3 regions of the Lysinibacillus sp. EB271-A1-10B genome follow, and region 3 is predicted to be linked to each of the others. Evidence: predicted binding sites of a transcription regulator. Region 3 holds the regulator's gene; each other region holds the start of a gene.

Region 1 (7,243 bases), on a different contig from region 3:
ATTCTGCTGTTGAAGAAGGCGTTTATTTAACTCGTTTTGCTGATAAAGTAACAATTGTGCACCGTCGTGATAAATTACGCGCACAAAAAATTCTCCAAGATCGTGCCTTTGCTAACGAAAAAATTGATTTCATTTGGAATGCAACAGTCAAAGAAATCAATGAAGCTGATGGTAAAGTTGGAAGTGTAACATTACAATCAACTGTAGATGGTACAGAATCAGATTTTGCTACTAATGGCGTATTTATTTACATTGGAATGCTACCATTAACAAAACCATTTGAATCACTAGGTATATTAAATGATGCCGGTTATATTTTGACAAATGATAATATGGAAACAACAGTACCAGGTATCTTCGCAGCTGGTGATGTACGCGAAAAATCACTTCGTCAAATCGTTACAGCAACAGGTGACGGAAGTATTGCAGCACAAGCCGTACAGCATTATGTGGAAGAATTATTAGAAAAAATTAATGCTTAAAGTGGAGCACTCCTAAAATCTGTTTTTGAATGGATCATCACCAAAAGTTGTGTGGATGACATTTGTTAAAACGTATACTATATAAACAAGTTGATTGGAGCGGAGGCTGGACAGAAAGCGCCCAGCTGAAACGGAAATCAACCCCAGGTTATGGGTATGATCCTCTTGATTAGTTTTTAAGGAAAAATATACAATTTTAATACGGTCTTAATATAGTTGTAACTTGAATGACATATAAAAGGTGTAAGATAAAAAGTGTAATTAGCAATCCCCCTTTTATTTTGTTGAGTAGGTTGTTTCCGCCAAATAAGGTGGAGCAACCTATTTTTGTTGTAAACGGAAATTTTGAATTTTTTTATGGTGAAGTTTCATATGCTTGAATAGAGGTTAAAAATAGGTAGCCACACATGTATCGGTGAAGTTAAAATTGCAATGCCCCTAAAGTTTAGAATTGAGGACAAACCTTGTTTAGTCTTGCTATAATAAAAGGAAGAACGTAAAAGTGATTAGAGGTGTGCCTATGCAAAGAATTGCAAATTTAATAGCCATTAAAGACGATCAAGTATTATTACTTCAGAAGCCGAGACGTGGTTGGTACGTAGCTCCTGGCGGTAAAATGGAGAGCGGTGAGTCGATTTATGAGGCTGCTGTACGCGAATTTAAAGAAGAAACAAATGTCACACCTATAAATGCTCATTTAAAGGGTGTTTATACGATGATTATTAAAGAAAACAATGAGGTAGTGGACGAATGGATGCTTTATACGTTTGTTGCAAAGGATATAGAAGGCATACCGTTTAAAGAAACTAGAGAAGGCAAACTCGCATGGCACCCAGTAGAGGACTTGAAACATTTGCCAATGGCTGAAGGTGATCGTACAAACTTACAATTTGCTATCTCACAATCAGGCGTTCAGTACGGTACATTTGAATATACGACCGATTTTGAATTACTTCATGAGAAAATACAAATATCAATAGAACAATAAAGGAGCTGCATGACAGTGGTGGTTGAAGACCTAAAAGGTAAACATGAATTAGTTATTATTACAGGAATGTCTGGAGCTGGGAAAACAGTAGCTATTCAAAGCTTTGAAGATTTAGGGTATTACTGTATTGATAATTTACCACCAGCGTTACTCACAACATTTTTAACCCTACTAAGGGATTCGGGTAAAAATATTACACGTATAGCAGCTGTCATGGATATGCGTGGCGGCGACTTTTTTGATTCTCTTATTGGCGCCCTCGACCATATGCTTAAAGAAGGCGATATAGTTGCACGAATTTTATTTTTAGATGCAGATGATGCAACGCTAGTTAGACGTTATAAGGAAACAAGACGTGCACATCCTTTGGCTGCAAATGGGTTGCTATTAAATGGCATTAAACGAGAACGTAATCTTTTATCGGAAGTAAAAGGGCGCGCTAAATTTGTTTATAATACATCTAATATGAAGCCAAAAGAGCTACGTGAAAAAATCGCAAAAGAATTTGCAAATGATGCCAATAATATATTCTCAGTAAATATTATGTCTTTTGGATTTAAACATGGTATGCCGATCGATGCCGACTTAGTGTTTGATGTCCGTTTTTTAAAAAATCCATATTATGTAGAAGAGTTACGTCATAAAACAGGATTACAAACAGAGGTATCTTCTTATGTGCTGGCACTTGAGGATACGCAAACACTCATTCAAAAATTGACGGATTTGTTTGAATTTATGATTCCACTTTATAGACAAGAGGGTAAATCGCAACTTGTCATTGCTTTTGGATGTACTGGAGGACAGCATCGCTCAGTAACATTAGCGGAATATTTCGGGGCATATTTAGCTGGGAAGGAAAATACCGTTATTGCGCATCGTGACATCAATCGTAGAAAGGATTGAGTGAATGGGAAAGAAGCGAACAAAGCTTGTTGTAATAGGTGGTGGCACAGGGCTTTCTACCCTGCTGCGAGGCCTCAAGCACCATCCATTTGATATTACTGCAATTGTTACAGTAGCAGATGATGGTGGGTCTTCAGGACGCTTACGGGATGACTATGATATCCCACCACCTGGTGATGTCCGTAATGTTATCGCAGCGTTATCTGATGTCGAGCCGCTTGTAGAGCAAATGTTTCAATATCGATTTTTAGCATCGGAAGATTTACGTGGTCATTCATTAGGTAATTTAATGCTGACGGCTTTAACAGATATTACTGGTGACTTTAACCATGCTATTAGTGAAATGGGAAAGGTTTTAAAGGTGCATGGCCGCGTCATACCAGCTGCTAATAAAAAGATATATTTACATGCCGAACTTGAGGATGGTTCTATCATTGAAGGTGAATCTAAAATTCCCTTTGCTAAAAAACGAATTAGTCGAGTTTTTTTAGTACCTGAAAACGTGCAACCGCTACCAGAGGCTATTCGAGCAATCAATCGTGCTGACTATATTTTAATTGGTCCGGGAAGTTTATATACGAGTATAATTCCAAACCTTCTTGTAAAAGAAATTGGAGAAGCTGTTGTAAAGGCAAAAGGAAGAAAAATTTACGTTTGTAATTTAATGACTCAAAAAGGTGAAACCATTTCCTATACAGCTGGTGATCATGTAAAAGCTTTATATGACCATGTTGGAGACGCATTCATTGATTCTATTTTAGTAAATGATGTAAAGCTTCCTCATCCTGTAAAAGAACTTTATAAGGAAGAGTGTGCTGAGCCAGTAACGTTCGACGTTGCCAAGCTCGAAAGTATGCGATTAGAGGTTATTCAACGAGATATTGCCACGATTCGTCCTGATGGAACGGTTCGTCATAATGCGGCAAACGTTGCGGAATGGCTTGTAGATTATGCAAAAATCTATGAGGCAAAAAGTTAGTGAATTATAAAGCGCTTATTGTATATGATAAGATGGCATATACATAGAACAAAAGGTTGAAAGGAGGGCGTGATATGTCTTTTGCTTCTGAAACGAAAAAGGAATTAACTCAAATAGAAGCGGACAATCATTGTATGAAAGCAGAAGTATCTGCCCTAATTCGTATGAATGGTTCATTATCTTTCGCTAATAAGCAGTTAAGCTTAGACGTACAAACTGAAAACGCTGCAATCGCAAGAAGGCTTTATACGATTATGAAAAAACTATATCCATATAATGTAGAGTTGCTTGTTAGAAAAAAAATGCGTTTGAAAAAAAATAACGTATACATTTGCCGTGTTAGAGAAGGTGCGCGTGAGCTACTAATTGATTTAGAAATCATCTCAGACGACTTTCAATTTAATCATACTATTTCTCGAGAGCTCATTAAAAAGGGTGGCCAAAAAAGAGCATATTTACGAGGAGCATTTTTAGCTGGAGGCTCTGTCAACAATCCAGAAACATCAGCCTACCATTTAGAAATTTATTCATTATATAAAGAACATGGCGAGGCTTTAATGGATTTGATGAATGAATTTGAGCTAAATGCAAAAACAATTGAACGAAAAAAAGGCTTTGTAACTTATTTAAAAGAAGCTGAAAAAATTTCCGATTTCCTTAATATCGTTGGAGCTCATCAAGCAATGATGAAGTTCGAAGATGTCCGCATATTACGAGATATGAGAAATAGTGTTAATCGCATTGTTAACTGTGAAACAGCGAACTTAAATAAAACAATAGGTGCCGCATTACGTCAGGTAGAGAATATCCGATTTATTGAAAATTCAATAGGTCTCGATCAATTACCAGAAAAACTTCGTGAAATAGCGCGATTACGAGTAGAATATCAAGATGTAACACTGAAAGAACTTGGTGAAATGGTATCAAGTGGAACGGTTAGTAAATCAGGTGTCAATCATCGATTACGTAAAATTGATGAGATTGCTGATGCATTAAGAAGTGGCGAAAAAATTGGTGGCTAAATTTTCATACTTTTCAGGTACGTGTTGTTCTTTTGCTAGTAAGTAAGGTAAGATAAAAATAATAAGATGAACGGTAGTAAAGGGGAGTTTTAAGAATGACCGAGAGAAGAGTCCATGTAAAATTAAAATTAGGACTACAAGCTAGACAAGCAGCGCTATTTGTACAAGAAGCAAATCGCTTTAGCGCAGATATCTTTCTTGAGAAAGACGAGAAAAAAGTAAATGCTAAATCCATTATGGGTGTTATGAGCTTAGCCATTGCAAAAGGAACAGAAGTTGTCCTTAGCGGTGATGGTAACGATGCTGAGCAAGCGGTTACAGCATTAGCAGCCCTAATCGAAAAAGAAGATTAATAAAACGTATAATGCAGAAACTGTCCAAGAGGTCACACTTACATATTGGGCAGTTTTTTTGCGTTTTCACATTGAAAAAGCAGGTCCTATTTTTTGTTGGATATTTGTACAACTTGAGATGAAGGTCAATGTTATCCTATACCGATCGTCGACGTGAGGGATAGGAAGATTGAAGTGATAGGGAGTAGAGTCAGAGTCGAAGCGATGGGAGAAAGGGTGAGAAAGTTAAGATGACGGATGGAAAAGCCGAGGTGACGGAAAGAAAGGGTAAAGTGACAGAAAGAAAGGGTAAAGTGACGGAAGGAAAGAGTAGAGTGGCGGAAAGAAGAGTCAAAGCGACGGAAGGAAAGAGTAGAGTGGCGGAAAGAAAAGGCAAAGCGACGGAAGAAAAGGCTGCGACGGAAAGAAGGGCCGAAACGACGGAAAGAAAGGGCTGCGACGGATGGAAATGCCGAAGCGACGGAAAGAAAGGGTAAAGCGACGGATGGAAATGCCGAAGTGACGGAAAGAAAAGGCCGCGACGGATGGAAAGGGCGGAGTGACGGAAAGAAGAGTGGAAGCGGTGGAAAGAAAGGTCAAAGCGACGGAAGAAAAGGCCGCGACAGATAGAAATACTGAAGTCGTGGATAGGAAGGCTAAAGTCGCGGATAGAAACGCCAAAAACGCGGATAGAAACGCCAAAGTCATGGATAGAAACGGCAAAAACGTGGATAGAAGATCCAAAGCGACGGATAGAAGAGCCGAATCAAGGGTGGACCCATCAAAGCAAACAAAAAAAGACATCTCAGGAATAAACCTGAGATGTCATTCGTTTTTTTATTTACGGTCGTTGCGATCCATAATTTGGTCGATTAAGCCGTACTCTTTTGCGCGCTCAGCAGTCATGAAGTTATCGCGGTCTGTATCTCTTGCAATGACTTCAAGTGGTTGACCTGTGCGTTCTGATAAAATACCGTTTAATTTTTCACGTAAGAATAAAATGCGTTTTGCAGCGATTTCGATTTCAGTTGCCTGACCTTGTGCACCGCCAAGTGGTTGGTGAATCATTACTTCAGCATTCGGTAATGCGAAACGTTTACCTGGTTCACCAGCTGCAAGTAGAAAAGCACCCATAGATGCTGCCATACCAATACAAATTGTTTGTACTTGTGGCTTGATAATTTGCATTGTGTCATAAATTGCCATACCGGCAGTGATTGATCCACCTGGTGAGTTAATATAAAGAAAGATATCTTTATCTGGATCTTCTGCTTGTAGGAATAGAAGTTGAGCAACAATTGAGTTAGCAACGTTGTCATCAATTGCACTTCCTAATAGGATAATACGGTCTTTTAGTAGTCGTGAATAGATGTCGTACGCACGTTCACCACGACTTGTTTGTTCAATAACTGTAGGAATTAAATTCATGTTAAATCCTCCTTAGAAAACTAAATTCGAATACTTTTGCTGAAAACTTCCATCGTATTCAGCTGTAACCTTATCATACACATTATAGTCAGGGAAGGTCAAATATTAACCCTGTTAAAGTGAAATAAATTAAAATAATTTCGCCTTGTGTTAATTGAAGCAGGCGCTTCGCTTTTACGTAGATAAACAATGCGCCTGAAGCCCGTACATTAACTTCCTTTCTAATGCGTGACATACACTGTAGCTGCGTTTTATTTACTAGGTATTTTGAACTTACTGAATGAAGATAAAAAAGTTTAAATGTTTTACATTCTATAGTTGAATTTTGAGCAATACGTTTGTATAATGAATAAGGTCATAAGTTAAAGTACAGTACACTATTTTGTCAGGTATGCTTCAAATGAGGATTATCTACATCATGCTTTTCGTAAAGCCTAGTGGGTACTTTTTTTTTGTTCAATTGCCCTCGTGGTGTAATGGATAACACGTAAGATTCCGGTTCTTGCACTGGGGGTTCGATTCCCTCCGAGGGCGCCATTTTACTGATTATTTGATATATTTTTATAACTCGAATTCTCCTAATAAGTAGTTTAGCAGCCTGCTTAGTGGAGAAAGAGAGGGAAATTAATGGGAATATTACCTAATAGGCATTATTCCCGTATCTGTTCCTTTCAAACCTTCAAAAGAGCAACAACTCCAAATTATTTTTTAGTGAACATACTGTACGTGAAGACTAGTTATACTAGTCGAAAAAAAAGAATCCTATCTGAGGGGATTCTTTTTTTTGCAAAAAAAGTAACATATACAATGGGTTTTGACTGTGGAGTTAGAGATTGTGTTGGCTATTTGTCGAAGAGAGAAGCTTTTTGTAATCCGCAAAACGAGCGAGGAAAATTTATAGTTCATTAAATAAGAGCAGCCCCTGTGATGATGCATCACATATGGGACTGCTCTTGTTTTTTTATTATTAATGTAGGGGATTTGTTGTAGTGCCGAACGAATTAAGCATCGTGTTCATATCTTGTTGAGAATATTGTGGTACTTGATAGTAGCCGTGCATATTTTGGTAAATAGATAATTCGTATGCCATTTCAATGCAGTTGGGAATA
Region 2 (7,243 bases), on a different contig from region 3:
GGCTAATACCAACAACTTTTTCAGAGAAATTTTCACCGCGCGCCTGCATTAAATCTAACATGCGAGCGATGGCTTTTTTACGTCCACGCGATTTTTCAATCGGCACAAGTTTACCATCCTCAACATTTAAGATGGGTTTAATGCTTAGGAGCCCCCCTAGAAATGCGCTTGCCTTAGATACACGACCACCTTTAGCAAGGTAATCTAAATCTTCCACCGTAAATAAGTGCTCCATCTGTGGAGTAAGAGCTGTAATTTTTGCTTCGATTTCTTCCAGTGAAGCACCTGTATTTCGAAGGCGAACGGCTTCTTCGACTACTAGGCCGAAACCTAGTGAAGCACATTTAGAATCGATAATAGCTAATTTAAGGGATGGATATTGCTCCTGTACTTGATTGCGAATCATGACAGCGGTATTATAGGTGCCTGATAATTCCGATGAAAAGGCAATATAGATTCCTTCTTCTTCATTTTTTGCTAGATTTTCGAAATGATTGAGAAATATCTCTGGTGATACTTGGGATGTTTTTGGGCGAGCACCTTGACGAATAGCGTCGTAAATTTCTTTGGAATCAATCGAAATGACATCATCATATTCATTATTGTTCAATTGCACTCGTAGTGGAAGAAGTTCAATATTGTTTTCTTCGTAGTAAGACTTTGGTAGATCACAGCCACTATCAGTAAAAATTTTCATCATTTGTCCCCCTAATTTAATATTCTTTTAACTCTATATGAGAAGTTTACAAATACCTATACTACATAACAGGTGAACACGTGTCGAGTTTTCAATTTCCACTCTATATTTCTCGAAACTACTTCCTAATAAAATTTTATATAGTTATAATATCATATCGAGTTTCAGTATAATTGCAACTCAGTGTATTGTTAACTCGAAAGTTAAAGTGAAAAATGGGCTCATCACCATAACATGTGGTTGATTTCCGTCCGACTGGGCGTACTTCGCGCAACTTTCATAGATGGCTTACATTTTCATGAATGACATCCACAACTTATGGTGATGATCCAAAAAATAGGGTTTTTTTATTTAACTAGGATAGTTTTAAACGTTCGATAAGCATTTTAGCGATGCCATCGTCGTTATTGGTTGTCGTAATTTCGTTGGCAATGTTTTTTAAAGCAGGGATGCCATTGCCCATTGCGACACCGATACCGGCATATTCAATCATTTCTAAATCATTGTCCTCATCACCGAATGCAATAATACGCTCACGTGGGATACCTAAATCTTGTGCTACATGAGCGATTCCTACTGCTTTATTTAAGCCACGGCGAACAATTTCAATAATGTGAAGTGGGGCACCCCAACGACGATGTTCAATGACCTCTGCATGAACAGCCTGTAAATGGTCACGAATAATCATTGAATTCACGTCATTCGCTTGAATCAGTAAACTAGTAGGGTTATCAAGTAAATGGGTATAGAGATTCCCATGAGTAATTTTAGGATTCCCCATATTAAATATATTTAAAATCCGTGAGTTCTCTGTATGAACATAAATATCGTCCTTCACCTCCGCTATAATATTTTCATATTCATAGCTATTGATGGAATTGACGACATCATGTACTACGCTTAAATCAATAGGAGTATGTTTAGTCTGCCAAGCAGCATTTTTAGGATGGTGGACGTAAGCACCATTAAAATTTACGATGGGCGTTGTAAGGCCAAGCTCGTGATAGTAAAGATCACTCGCACGATAAGGACGACCGGTAGCAATCATAACTTGATGGCCTTGTTCCTTTGCCTGCAATAATGTTTTTTTAGTTTTTGCTGAAATTTGTTGTTGGTCCGTTAATAACGTACCATCTAAGTCCAAAACGATTAAATGCGGTTTCATAGCTTATTGCCCCTTTCTTATATTTTGAATAGTATCGTTTTGTAAACCATTCGTCAAAATTTTGTCACAGTGAAAAAAGTTTGCTAACATAAAGATGAGACAAATGTTGGGAGTGACAAAGATGATTGTTGAGAAAGAATTGTGGGGAAATATTCCTTTATTACATATACATACGGAAAATATGAATGAAGAAACCCCGGTAGTAATTTTTTTACATGGTTTCACGAGTGCAAAAGAACATAACTTACATTATGCATATCAATTAGTAGGCAGAGGGGTGCGTGTCCTATTGCCAGATGCAAAATTACATGGCGACCGTAGTGAAGGCCTAACTGAGATGCAATTGAGCTTACATTTTTGGGATATTGTTTTAAATTCTATTCATGAAGTGGAACAATTATATAATGAATTAAAGAATAAAAAATTATTAGTGAATGATAAAATTGGTATTTCTGGTACATCAATGGGTGGTATTGTCACATCAGGCTGTTTAAAGCGCTATGATTGGATCAAGACAGCAGCAGTTTGCATGGGTGCACCAAGTTTCACTAAATTAGCGGAGTATCAATTACAGCAATTCGCTAAAAACGGTGTGAATTTGCCGATGTCCGAAGAAGAAGTACAACAAACGAATGAGCTTCTAGCTAAATATGATGTGAGCCTAACACCAGACAAATTTGCAGAACGACCTGTTCTATTTTGGCATGGGGAGTTAGATAAAACTGTACCTTTCAAGGAAACGTATGATTTTTATTTAACTTTACGCAAATATTATGAAAAAAATCCAGAAAACTTAAAATTTATAGCGAATAAGAAAGCAGGTCATACTGTGCCACGTGATGGTATGTTAGCAGCAACTGAATGGCTTGCACAGCATTTGGCATAATAAGATGCATCTGCTATGATTAAGTTAACACTGTGACGGAAGGAGAAATACAGATGGATCAAGATATGAAAGACAGCATGTTCGGTGCATTAGAAAATGTAATTGACCCTGAGCTTGGTATTGATATCGTCAACTTAGGTTTAGTATATGATGTAGAGTTAGATGAAGAGGGTGCAGCAATTGTTACAATGACGTTAACGTCTATGGGCTGCCCGATGGGACCTGTTATTGTTGATCAAGTGAATACAGCATTAGGTGAGCTTCCAGAGGTGAAAAGTACAAATGTAAATATTGTATGGAATCCACCTTGGTCAAAAGATAGAATGTCACGCTATGCAAAAATGGCATTAGGTGTACGCTAAGTTCACTTAAAGCACGATAAAAAATCCCCGCTTATAACTCATAAGCGGGGATTTCGTATGTAAGTGTACTAATCAATACGACATATTTGTAACGGACAATTTTCACAGGCGATTTCATCCTTTAAAAATTGTAGATCGTGAATGGTTATATAACCTTTTTCAAAAGATATAATATTGTGCTTCTTTAAGTCATTCAGCATGCGATTAATCATCTCTCGACTCGTTGCACATAAATTAGCAATCTCTGTATGTGTTAACGGGAAGTCAATATAAATAGTGTCATTTTCTAACGGCTTCCCATAAGTGTTTGAAAGACGGATAAGCGTTGAAAATAAAGCGCCCTTTTTCCCATGTAAAATCAAATCACGCAAACGGCTTTGATGCTTTAAATTTTCTGTTTGCAACCACTTCATATACTCCACCATTAAAATAGGCTGTTCCACTAGTAAAAGTTCTAATGTTTCAAGGCTAAGAACATATAAACTGGAGGGCTCTAGTACTTTAGCGGTCATCGAATTATACGTAAAGTTGCAAAATAATGAGCTTTCTCCAATGATGCTATCAGGACCACAAATACGAATGGTTAATTCCTTTCCATTCTCCGTTTCCTGACTAATCGAGATAGCTCCTGTTTTTATATAATAAATTTCTTTCGCACGTTCGCCCTCTAAAAAGATTTTACTATCCTTATTCACTTTAATAAAAACACCGTGCTTTTGAAAAAGATCGTGAAATTTCTCCTGTATATTATCCATAATAGCCATATCTTCAACACATCTCTTTCTTTTTTCGTAAAAATTGTTTAATTATTACAAAATTAAGTGAGCAATTTACTAGATCTAAGAAATATACTTTCATTATAACGTAGTTTTCCAGTAATAAGTGAAGAAATTTTAGGGCTAATTCTTTGCTCTAGTTTGTCGAGTGTTGTAAAATAAAGTTAGTCAAAAAAGGTCAAACATTTTCTATGAAATAGAATGGCAAACGGGATTCCGATTAACATTATTAAAAAGGAGTGCTAAATATGCAATTTCAACAAACAAATGACAAAAAGCCATTAGAACAATTTGGACGTAATTTAATAGAAGAAGTTAAAAACGGTAAAATGGATCCGGTTATCGGTCGTGACGAAGAAATTCGTAATGTCATTCGTATTTTAACACGCAAAACGAAAAATAATCCTGTCTTAATAGGGGAGCCTGGGGTTGGTAAAACAGCTATTGTAGAAGGGTTAGCTCAACGTATAGTAAAGGGCGATGTTCCTGAGGGGTTAAAAGATTGCGTACTGTATGAGCTGGATATGAGTGCTTTAATAGCAGGTGCTAGTTATCGTGGCCAATTTGAAGAGCGCTTAAAAGGTGTATTAAAAGAAGTAAAAGAATCAGAGGGACGCATCATTTTATTTATCGATGAAATTCATACAATTGTTGGTGCTGGTAAAACGGATGGTGCAATGGACGCTGGGAATATGCTTAAACCAATGCTTGCACGAGGTGAGCTACATTGTATCGGGGCTACAACATTAGATGAATACCGTATGTATATTGAAAAAGATCCTGCTTTAGAGCGTCGTTTCCAGCAGGTGCTTGTACGAGAGCCGTCTATTGAAGATACAGTTTCCATTTTACGAGGCTTGAAAGAGCGCTTTGAGTTGCATCATGCGGTACGTATTCATGACCGTGCAATCGTAGCGGCAGCGGGGCTTTCCAATCGCTATATTACAGAGCGTTTCCTGCCAGATAAAGCGATCGATTTAATCGATGAAGCATGTGCGATGATTCGAACAGAAATTGATTCCATGCCACAGGAATTGGATGCAGTTACACGCCGTATTATGCAGCTTGAAATTGAGGAGCAAGCATTGCGTAATGAAAAAGACGAGGCGAGTAAAAAACGTCTAGAGCAGCTCAGTGAGGAATTAACAAAGCTCAAAGAATCCTCTGAGGGCATGCGTAAACAATGGGAAACCGAAAAAGAAGCGTTACACGGCATTCAGAAAAAACGTGAAAAACTTGATAAATACCGCCGCGACTTAGATGAAGCAGAAAGTAAATATGATTTAAATAAAGCAGCTGAACTACGTCATGGGAAAATTCCTACACTTGAAAAGGACATTCAAGAGATGGAAAAACAATTAGAAAATGGTACGGAATCACGTATTTTGCGTGAAGAGGTAACGGCTGATGAAATTGCATCAATCGTTTCGCGCTGGACAGGAATACCAGTGACGAAATTAGTAGAAGGTGAGCGAGAAAAATTATTGCGCTTAAAAGATACATTGCATGAGCGTGTAATCGGACAAGATAATGCAGTACAGCTTGTTACGGAAGCGGTATGGCGTGCTCGAGCAGGTATTAAAGATCCGCATCGACCAATTGGTAGCTTTTTATTCCTAGGACCAACAGGTGTTGGTAAAACAGAGCTTGCGAAGGCACTAGCGGCACAATTGTTTGATTCTGAGGATCATTTTATTCGCATTGATATGAGTGAATATATGGAGAAACATAGCATATCGCGCCTTGTAGGGGCACCTCCAGGCTATGTTGGCTATGAGGAAGGTGGTCAATTAACAGAAGCTGTTCGCCGAAATCCGTATTCAGTTGTTTTATTAGATGAAATTGAAAAGGCCCATCCGGATGTCGCAAATATTTTACTACAAATTTTAGATGATGGTCGCATTACTGATAGCCAGGGGCGTATGGTTAACTTTACGAACACAGTGGTCATTTTAACTTCTAACATTGGCTCAAGCTATTTAATGGAAGCAAAAGAAGCCGATGCTGCTGTTGAGGATTTAGTGATGGCTGCACTGCGTCAACATTTTAAACCAGAGCTGTTAAATCGTATGGATGATATTATTATGTTCCATGCACTATCAGATGAGCATTTTACAGCCATTGCATGGAAATATATCGAACAGCTTGTCAAACGAGTTGCAGAGCAAGACATTACTTTACAAGTAGAACAAAATGTAGTTGATTGGGTTGTCGAACAAGGAGCAGATGCTCAGTTCGGCGCAAGACCATTAAAACGCTTCGTGCAACGTTATATTGAAACTGCGGTTGCAAAAGAATTGCTTCGAGGTGAAGTATTACCAGGAGAAACATTGCACATTAAAATGCATGATGGTCAATGTGTCGTTGAAAAATAACAAAAAACCTGTTCCGCATTGAGCGAAACAGGTTTTTTCTAGTTGAATTAATGATTGTCTGCAGCTTCTGGAGTTGACTCGTTTGGAATAATTGCACCGATAATGAAAACAAGAATTGTAAATACAACTGATGTAACAATAGCAGTATCGATATCAAATTCTGCACCAAGTACAGAGCCTACTACGTAGTTTAACATTGAAACTAGTAGGAATGACCATATGAATGTTACGATATATCGCATTAATTTCACCTCAACCGAACTTTTTTATATCATAAGATTTTACTACATATTCATTATCATATCATAACATAAATCGAAAAAAAAAGAACCTTTTCTGTGAAACATGGCGAATTTGTCACAACAATAACATTTTTTTTATTTTTAATGCAATTTCAATACATCACTGAAATTAAAAGACGTCACAAATACTTGTGTGTCGTAGCGTGTAGAAGTGCTTCAAGCCCCGCTAAATTCTATACAATTGCTATCAAGCGCCCGATTTCACGCAGTGATTAATTCGTGGTGGAATTGATAGGAAAAAAAGCATTAATTTTAATTCATCTTGCACCTGATCTTATTTATGAGTTATAATTATGACCAGTTACTAATAATTGATAGTAAGAAAGCAGAGGGGTTGCTAAATGAACGCTGGTATTTTAGGGATTGCCAAATACGTTCCGGAGAAGGTCGTTACGAATTTTGATTTAGAAAAAATAATGGATACTTCGGATGAATGGATTCGAACTCGCACAGGGATTGAGCAGCGTCATTTTGCTGCTGATGATCAGGAAACTTCAGATTTAGCAGTAGCTGCAGCAAAAGAGGCTATTGAAAAAGCAGGAATTTCACCAGAGGAAATAGGCTTAATCCTCGTAGCGACAGTAACACAAGATCAAAATTTTCCAAGTGTCGCATGTATGGTTCAGGAGCAAATTGGAGCAGTTAATGCAGCAGCGATGGACCAAGCGGCAGCTTGTGCA
Region 3 (7,243 bases):
CATTATATGCAGCGGATGAATTACAGGCAGGTGCTGTTATGATTAATGATATTCCGACTTTCAGGGTTGATAATATGCCATATGGTGGCGTAAAAATGAGTGGCTACGGTCGTGAAGGCATTAAGTGGGCAATCGAAGAAATGACAGATATGAAATTAATTACGATGAAAAAATCGTTCTAGTTTGCAACAACTCTTGTTCTGCGATACGATGACGAAAGAACATTCATGAAGGGAAGTCGCAAGAATTATGTCAAACAACGCAATACCGATGAGCCAGTCACGTACTGTTCAAACTCGTCTCGTATTACCGCCAGATACAAATAATCACAACTCCATTTTTGGTGGAAGAGTGTTAGCGTATATTGATGAAATTGCTGCTATTACAGCAATGAAACATGCAAAAGGTCATGTAGTCACAGCTTCTATCGATTCGGTTGACTTTTTATCGCCAGCACATGTAGGGGCTATTTTAGAAATTGAAAGCATCGTTTCGTCAACTGGACGGTCTTCAATGGAAGTTTATGTTCGAGTTATTTCACGAAACATTGAAACTGGTGAGGAGAAATTAACGACGGAATCCTTTGTAACGATGGTTGCAGTGGATGATGAAGGTAAACCTAAGCCAGTTCCGGCGATTTATCCTGAAACAGATGCGGAAAAACGTCTGTTTGAAACGGGACCAGCAAGACGCGAACATCGTAAACAAAAACGCGAGTTACCGCATTAAAAATAAAAAGGGAAATTGACGTATGCTGTCAGTTTCCCTTTTTCGTGCTTACATTTGTAATTCATTTACCACGTTAATAAGTGAATCGGAAGAAGAAGAAACAAGTGTAGCGCCTTGTGACAGTTCAGTAATCAAATTAGAGATGGCTGAAATATCTCTGGATGTATTTACATACTGCTGCTGAATGCCAGAAACTGCATTGGCGATATCATTAAATGATTTAGATAAACTGTTTTGCGTATCTACACTATGTTGAATCTTTTGATCAACGTTAGTAACCGAAGTCGACATTGTTGTAATATTACTTTCTGTTTCTTTAATGAGATGAGAAACATTTTGTACCGCATTTTTTGTTTCTTCAGCAAGCTTACGAACTTCCTCTGCAACAACAGCGAAGCCTTTACCATGCTCACCTGCACGGGCTGCCTCGATAGAAGCATTTAGTGCTAATAAGTTCGTTTGATCGGCAATTCCTGTGACCAGTCCTACAATTTCCGATATTTTTTGAGAAGATGTGCGTAGCTGGTTCATCGTAACTTCGAGACTGTTTACACTTTGTAAAATTACTTGTATTAAATCATTTTGATCTTGCAGCTGCTGCTGTCCACGTCTGGATTTTTCTTGTGTATCAGCAACGAAGGTTAAACCTTGCTTCGTAGCTACTGCGATATCATCTGTTTGAGAGGAAATGACTAATAAAGAAGCTGCTGTTTCTTCACTAATCTCATTGAGTTCCTCTGCCGTTTTTTGAATGGTAGTAACAAGTGCATGCTTTGTTTCACCTTCTACTGTACGAATGCGTTCCTCTTCTTTTTCATAGGCTTCGATTACAAGCTGCTGCTCGAAGTTAATGATTTTGCAGAAGGCATTGATAGCACGAATTGCATCATGTTTTGATACATCTAACTCATTTGTAAAGCGTGTAAAGGTCGTTGTTAATGATTGGAATGAGGCGATATACCACTTCGATTGTAGACCAATTCGAACATGAGTTTCAGCAATTGCCTTTCGTTCATTAATGTAAGAGTCATTAATATGACTTTCAAAAATATCACTTAAATGTTTATGTAAAGTAACTTTTAAACGCTCGATTTGTGATGTTCTGTTTATAATATTTAACAAATCTTGGCTCAAACTAATGGCTGCATAAAATTGATCCACCATTTCAGGAACTAAATCCTTAGCTAAAGGCTGTAGTTGTTTAATGATGGCTAAATCCTCAATTGTTAAATCTAAAAGCTGTAACTGTTTTTGAAGTTTTGGATGGTTTGATACATCCAATTGTACATCGCTCCTATAATTTTCAGGTGCTAATGTAATTGAGTAGCTAGAATCGTTCTTTTTTGTAAACCAACTCATCGTTGTTTGCTCCATTCCTTAGGTCCGTATTATGTATAGAATAGTAAACTAAATACCTATTAAATTACTTGGGTTGTTAATTTGCTGAATATATAGTATTTAATATATTCTACTATTTTTTGTGCTGTTTTTGGTTGAAATTTTAGTTTATTTCTATATTTTTTTTATTAGTTACAGATGATTGTCGATTAAAAGTCATGAAATAGACTACTAAAAAGGTAATAGGTAAATTGAATTTGAAATAGGAAACCTGTAAAATACGAACTGTTTAGCTTGAACGTAACAATAGTGTTGAGGAGGTATTATATGGAGAAGAAACGTTTCAAATTTGTCATTCCGGTTATGGTAATTGTAGCAATTGGGTCGGTTTACATGTTAAGAAACTACTATGCTGAAGTACCAGACTTAGATCAACTATTAATTACTATCTGTGCAACATTAGTATCTGGTGTACTCGCATACTTTTTATTTCCACAGCAAGGTGATGATAAAGTTGATGATCGCGGTCCTTATTAACAGTGAAAGGCACCTTGGAAAAAATCTCTAAGGTGCCTTTAGCTTGTCGACAAATGAATAAATGGTTTACTTTTAAGTTTTAAATAAATTGAACCAGCCTTTAAGTTTAAAGATTGCCAGCATGAATAATGCGATAAAAATCATAATTCCGAGTACGATAAAGTAGCTAAACTTCCCATGTAGCTCGGGCATATGGTCAAAATTCATTCCATAAACACCTGCAATAAATGTTAGGGGAATAAAGATAGTTGAAACAATTGTTAAGGTCATCATAATGCCATTCATGCGAGTAGAGCTCATCGCCATATAACTATCACGCATATCAGCAGTGAGCTCGCGGTTAGATTCGATCATTTCGGTGAGTTTTAGCAGATGGTCGTAAATATCTCCAAAATAAGCTCGTTCTGATTTTTTAAGTGAAAATCGGTATGAGTTAAGGATACGATATAATAAATCACGCATTGGTAAAATGGTGCGTCTTAAATCGAGCAAATCACTACGGAATTCAAATACAATTTTCATGGCATTGGGGTTACTTTGATAGGTAAGCTCATCTTCAAGTGTATTTAAATGATCCTCAATTTTATAGACAAGTGGAAAATAGTTATCAACAATTTTATCGATTACCTGGTACGTTAAATAAACTGTGCCACGTTCCCAATTCTTTGGCTGCTTTTCTAACATCATTTGTACTCGATCTATTTCCGGTGCTACATTTTTGTGGAACGTAACAATAAATTTATTAGAAACAAAAATATTTACTTCCTCAGCTGTTAATTCTTCGTTCATCCTTTGAATAACAAAGAAATGGAAATCATCATAAAAATCGAGCTTTGGCCGCTGTAAACGCATTAAACAATCTTCTATAGCGAGTGGATGGAAGTGGAAAAACGAATCCAACAGTAGTTCTTCCTCATCAGTTGGACAATTAAAATCGACCCAGTACCATTCAAATTCGTTTTTGTGTATATCTTCAAGTGGAAATTCCTTTATAAGTTTTTGATCTTTTGTAATTCCAATAGTGCGTATCACAGCATTCACCTCAATTCTTTTAATTCTATCCTAACAGGTGTATTGATCTTCACAAGAAATAATTTTATACGCTTTCTCTATAACATATCCAACCACCAAATAAAGTAGTGGCAAAGAATCTAGATGGTTTTGTAAAGCCTGCCTGCTGTAATAGTGCTAATATGTCCTCTTCACACATAAATGAAAGAGAACGGATGGATTTCTCCATTTCCGCTACGTCTGATGGTGATAGCTTTGTATGCTGTAGCCAATAAGCGCGCCATAAATCAAATTGTAGCTCGGTTTCTAAAGTACCCGGCTGCCCGTATTTTGAGACGAGCACAAATGGAGCACCAGGCTTTAAATTATTTGCTATTTTTTTTAATGTTGCAAGCTTCTCTTGATCATCTTGTATAAAGTGAAGCACTAGTACACAGCTTGCCGCATCAAATTTTACTGAAGGTAGCTGAGTATCCAGTATAGTTCCTTGATATAAAGAAATATTATTAGGTAGAGACTTTAAACGTTCGCCAGCAATTTGTAGCATCGCTTCTGATGGATCGATACCAACAAATGACCAATGAGGTCTTTGCTCGGCGAGCTGTAAAATTTCATTACCGCTTCCGGAGCCAACTATTAAAAATTCAGCGTCCTCAGGTAATGCAGATTGATAAAAGGTTTGTGTTAAACGTAGCATTGCATCGTAGCTAGGTAGCGTGCGACGAATACCTTTTTCATATTCATTTGCAAGTGTGTTATTAAATTCCATCGAGTATCACATGCCTTTCAAAAAAATTTATAAATCCAATTTAAAATTGAAACTATTTAAGGTGTATTTCCGTAAAAAATAGTACATAAAATAAAAAAATTATATGGAAGGGTTGATATAAATGGAAACAAAATGGTCTAAGGTAATCATACACGCAAGTGCATTTTTTGCGCCATGGTTAGTACCTATTATATTTTTCTTAATTAGTTCGGAGGAAGAGGTAAAGAGCATTTCTATGCAAGCCTTGTTGTTCCAAGTAGTGATGATAGTTTTACTTACAATTTCGGGTATTTTTAGCTTCCTACTCATTGGTTTACCGTTCTTAATTGTTTTTGGGATTATGTATTTTATTGCGCCAATTATCGGTATTGTGAAGGCTTTATCTGATGAGTCTTGGCGTTATCCAATTGTTGGTCGCTGGGTATAATTTCTATAAACGCAAGTATATGCTAGTTGCATATGCTTGCGTTTTTTCTTTTGCCAATAAGGGTATCTTATAGCTAAAGCATTCGTTGGATTTTTTTCTGTGTGCGAAATAATTGCAATTATTTTCAAGCGTTTTGTATAATATACTCAAAGAAAGTCAAAGATAGTCAAAGTCAGTGTAGTAAGCGAGGTGTATTCCTAAAATGCGTAATATATCAGACATCATAGAAGGCTACTTAAAGCAAGTACTTGAATTAGGTGGAGAAGGGCATATTGAAATAAAACGTAGTGAAATCGCAGATAAATTTCAGTGCGTGCCCTCACAAATAAATTATGTAATTAATACAAGATTTACTGCCGAACGAGGTTACCTTGTTGAAAGCAAACGTGGTGGTGGTGGATACATTCGAATTTTACGTGTCCGCGCGAATTCACAAATTGATCTAATCGATGATGTCCTCAGGCAAATTGAAGGTGGGGCATCGCAAATAATGGCAGAAGATTTAGTTTATCGACTAATTGATGAGCAGGTAATTTCAAGGCGAGAAGCGAAAATAATATTAGCGGCAGTTGATCGCTCAACTATCGATTTGCAACTCCCGTTACGGGATCATATTCGAGCAAAAATTTTACGAGCGATGCTAACAACGATTAAATATGAACAGCAAAAATAAAAGAGGTGATGGAAATGATTTGCGAACATTGTAAGCAGCGTAATGCGACGGTTACTGTAACACAAGTTCAAAGTGGTCAAAAGGTGGAGCACCATTATTGTGACGTCTGCGCCTCGCAGTTCCATCCATTTCATGCTGAATTTAAGCAAGAGCCAGTATCTATTCAACAGCTATTATCTAATTGGTTTGGCTCACCTACATGGCAGCAACAAAAAGTGGGTGAAAAGCAGCAAGCACCACCACAACCGCAAACATGTCCACAATGTGGATTTACGTATAAACGGTTTTTAAAAGAAGGTAAATTTGGATGCCCTAGCTGCTATGACACCTTTAGTGAGCACTTACCGAAGCTCTTTAATCGTATACAGGCTGGACCTCAACATATAGGGAAAATGCCCGGCGCCAGGAGCAATGTTTATGTCATCAAAAAGCAAATTGAGGATATTCGTAAACGTATGAAGATTGCTGTAGATAAAGAACATTTTGAAGAGGCAGCTGAGCTCCGTGATGAAGTGAAGGAACTTGAGAAACAGGTACAATTTGAAGGTGGTGATGTGTCGTGATGATTGAATCGTTTTTAGAGCGTGCTACACCAACATGGATGAGTGTGGAGGACGATTATTCAGATATTGTCATTAGTACACGCATCCGCCTTGCTCGAAATTTAAATGGTTATCGTTTTCCATTAGCCTTTACAGAGGATGAAGCATTACATGTAGAACAGGCAGTTACACATGCAATAAAGGACAGTACAGAACTTCAAGGAAATTATTCATATTTTGCTATTAAGGATTTAACGCCTTTACAACGTCAAATACTTGTAGAAAAACATTTAATTAGTCCTCAGCTTGCAAAAAAAGAGCAAGTTGGCTCCATGCTCTTATCGGATGACGAATCAATTAGCATTATGGTGAACGAAGAAGACCATTTACGCATTCAATGTATGACAGCGAGTTTTCAACTTCAAAAGGCATACGAGCAGGCCAATAAAATTGATCGTACCTTAGAGAAAGCTCTGCCTTATGCGTTCCGAGATACATTTGGTTATTTAACAAGTTGCCCAACAAATATTGGTACGGGTTTACGAGCATCTGTCATGATGCACCTGCCAGCCCTTACACTTACGGGTCAGATGAATCAAATCATTAATGCAATGACACGATTAGGAATGACGGTAAGAGGAATATATGGGGAAGGTAGCGAAAATATAGGTAATGTTTACCAAGTGTCAAATCAGATTACACTAGGAAAAACAGAAGATGACATTTTAGCGGACATCCAAAGTGTCGCTGAGAAAATAATTCAAAAAGAACGACATGCAAGAGGCAAGTTAATGGAAAAAGCAGAGCTTGCCCTAGAAGACCGTGTGTACCGTGCTTTAGGTACGTTAACATATGCTCGAGTTTTAACGAGTGAGGAAGCTGCTACCTGTTTATCCAATGTTCGTTTAGGAGTAGATTTACAGTTAATTGAAGGTATTAAAGCGACCAAATTAAACGAATGTGTAGTCAGTATGCAACCTGGGTTTTTACAGAATTATGCAGGGGACGTTTTGCCGCCTGCTGAGCGAGATCGCGTACGAGCTGAAATGCTTCGTGAGGCACTATCTCAAGAAAATATGAGTAAGCCTATTATTCGGGGAAAAGGAGAGGATTCATTTGATGTTTAATCGTTTTACACAACGCGCGCAAAAAGTATTACAGCTTGCACAAGAAGAGGCGATTCGTTGGAAGCACGAATCAATTGGAACGGAGCATAT

Evidence for each region. The regulator CtsR, encoded in region 3, represses protease genes until heat stress. The targets are predictions, from matches to a motif close to ATGGTCAATAAAGGTCAAACA.
Region 1: clpP (ATP-dependent Clp endopeptidase proteolytic subunit ClpP) is a predicted target of CtsR. The motif match lies at 6,219-6,239, and genes of this name have one in related genera.
Region 2: AC3WSK_RS08950 (ATP-dependent Clp protease ATP-binding subunit) is a predicted target of CtsR. The motif match lies at 4,051-4,071, and genes of this name have one in related genera.

Annotation. Positions count from the first base shown of each region.
Region 1 is NZ_JBYTDL010000021.1:5,734-12,976, reverse strand. Features, by position in the region: gene trxB (thioredoxin-disulfide reductase) at 1-482, shown strand, start outside; gene AC3WSK_RS20540 (8-oxo-dGTP diphosphatase) at 1,003-1,470, shown strand; gene rapZ (RNase adapter RapZ) at 1,480-2,373, shown strand; gene AC3WSK_RS20530 (gluconeogenesis factor YvcK family protein) at 2,378-3,352, shown strand; gene whiA (DNA-binding protein WhiA) at 3,427-4,374, shown strand; gene AC3WSK_RS20520 (HPr family phosphocarrier protein) at 4,470-4,727, shown strand; gene AC3WSK_RS20515 (hypothetical protein) at 4,958-5,203, shown strand; gene clpP (ATP-dependent Clp endopeptidase proteolytic subunit ClpP) at 5,544-6,134, opposite strand; tRNA gene AC3WSK_RS20505 (tRNA-Arg) at 6,597-6,671, shown strand; gene AC3WSK_RS20500 (spore coat protein) at 7,102-7,243, opposite strand, start outside.
Region 2 is NZ_JBYTDL010000005.1:876-8,118, reverse strand. Features, by position in the region: gene AC3WSK_RS08975 (DegV family protein) at 1-697, opposite strand, end outside; gene AC3WSK_RS08970 (Cof-type HAD-IIB family hydrolase) at 1,053-1,862, opposite strand; gene AC3WSK_RS08965 (prolyl oligopeptidase family serine peptidase) at 1,984-2,748, shown strand; gene AC3WSK_RS08960 (metal-sulfur cluster assembly factor) at 2,802-3,110, shown strand; gene AC3WSK_RS08955 (Crp/Fnr family transcriptional regulator) at 3,179-3,865, opposite strand; gene AC3WSK_RS08950 (ATP-dependent Clp protease ATP-binding subunit) at 4,135-6,261, shown strand; gene AC3WSK_RS08945 (YjzD family protein) at 6,309-6,503, opposite strand; gene AC3WSK_RS08940 (beta-ketoacyl-ACP synthase III) at 6,905-7,243, shown strand, end outside.
Region 3 is NZ_JBYTDL010000011.1:69,644-76,886, forward strand. Features, by position in the region: gene AC3WSK_RS15235 (aldehyde dehydrogenase family protein) at 1-182, shown strand, start outside; gene AC3WSK_RS15240 (acyl-CoA thioesterase) at 250-729, shown strand; gene AC3WSK_RS15245 (globin-coupled sensor protein) at 778-2,088, opposite strand; gene AC3WSK_RS15250 (hypothetical protein) at 2,395-2,604, shown strand; gene corA (magnesium/cobalt transporter CorA) at 2,677-3,636, opposite strand; gene AC3WSK_RS15260 (class I SAM-dependent methyltransferase) at 3,701-4,384, opposite strand; gene AC3WSK_RS15265 (DUF4870 domain-containing protein) at 4,506-4,811, shown strand; gene AC3WSK_RS15270 (CtsR family transcriptional regulator) at 5,014-5,484, shown strand; gene AC3WSK_RS15275 (UvrB/UvrC motif-containing protein) at 5,499-6,047, shown strand; gene mcsB (protein-arginine kinase McsB) at 6,044-7,153, shown strand; gene AC3WSK_RS15285 (ATP-dependent Clp protease ATP-binding subunit) at 7,143-7,243, shown strand, end outside.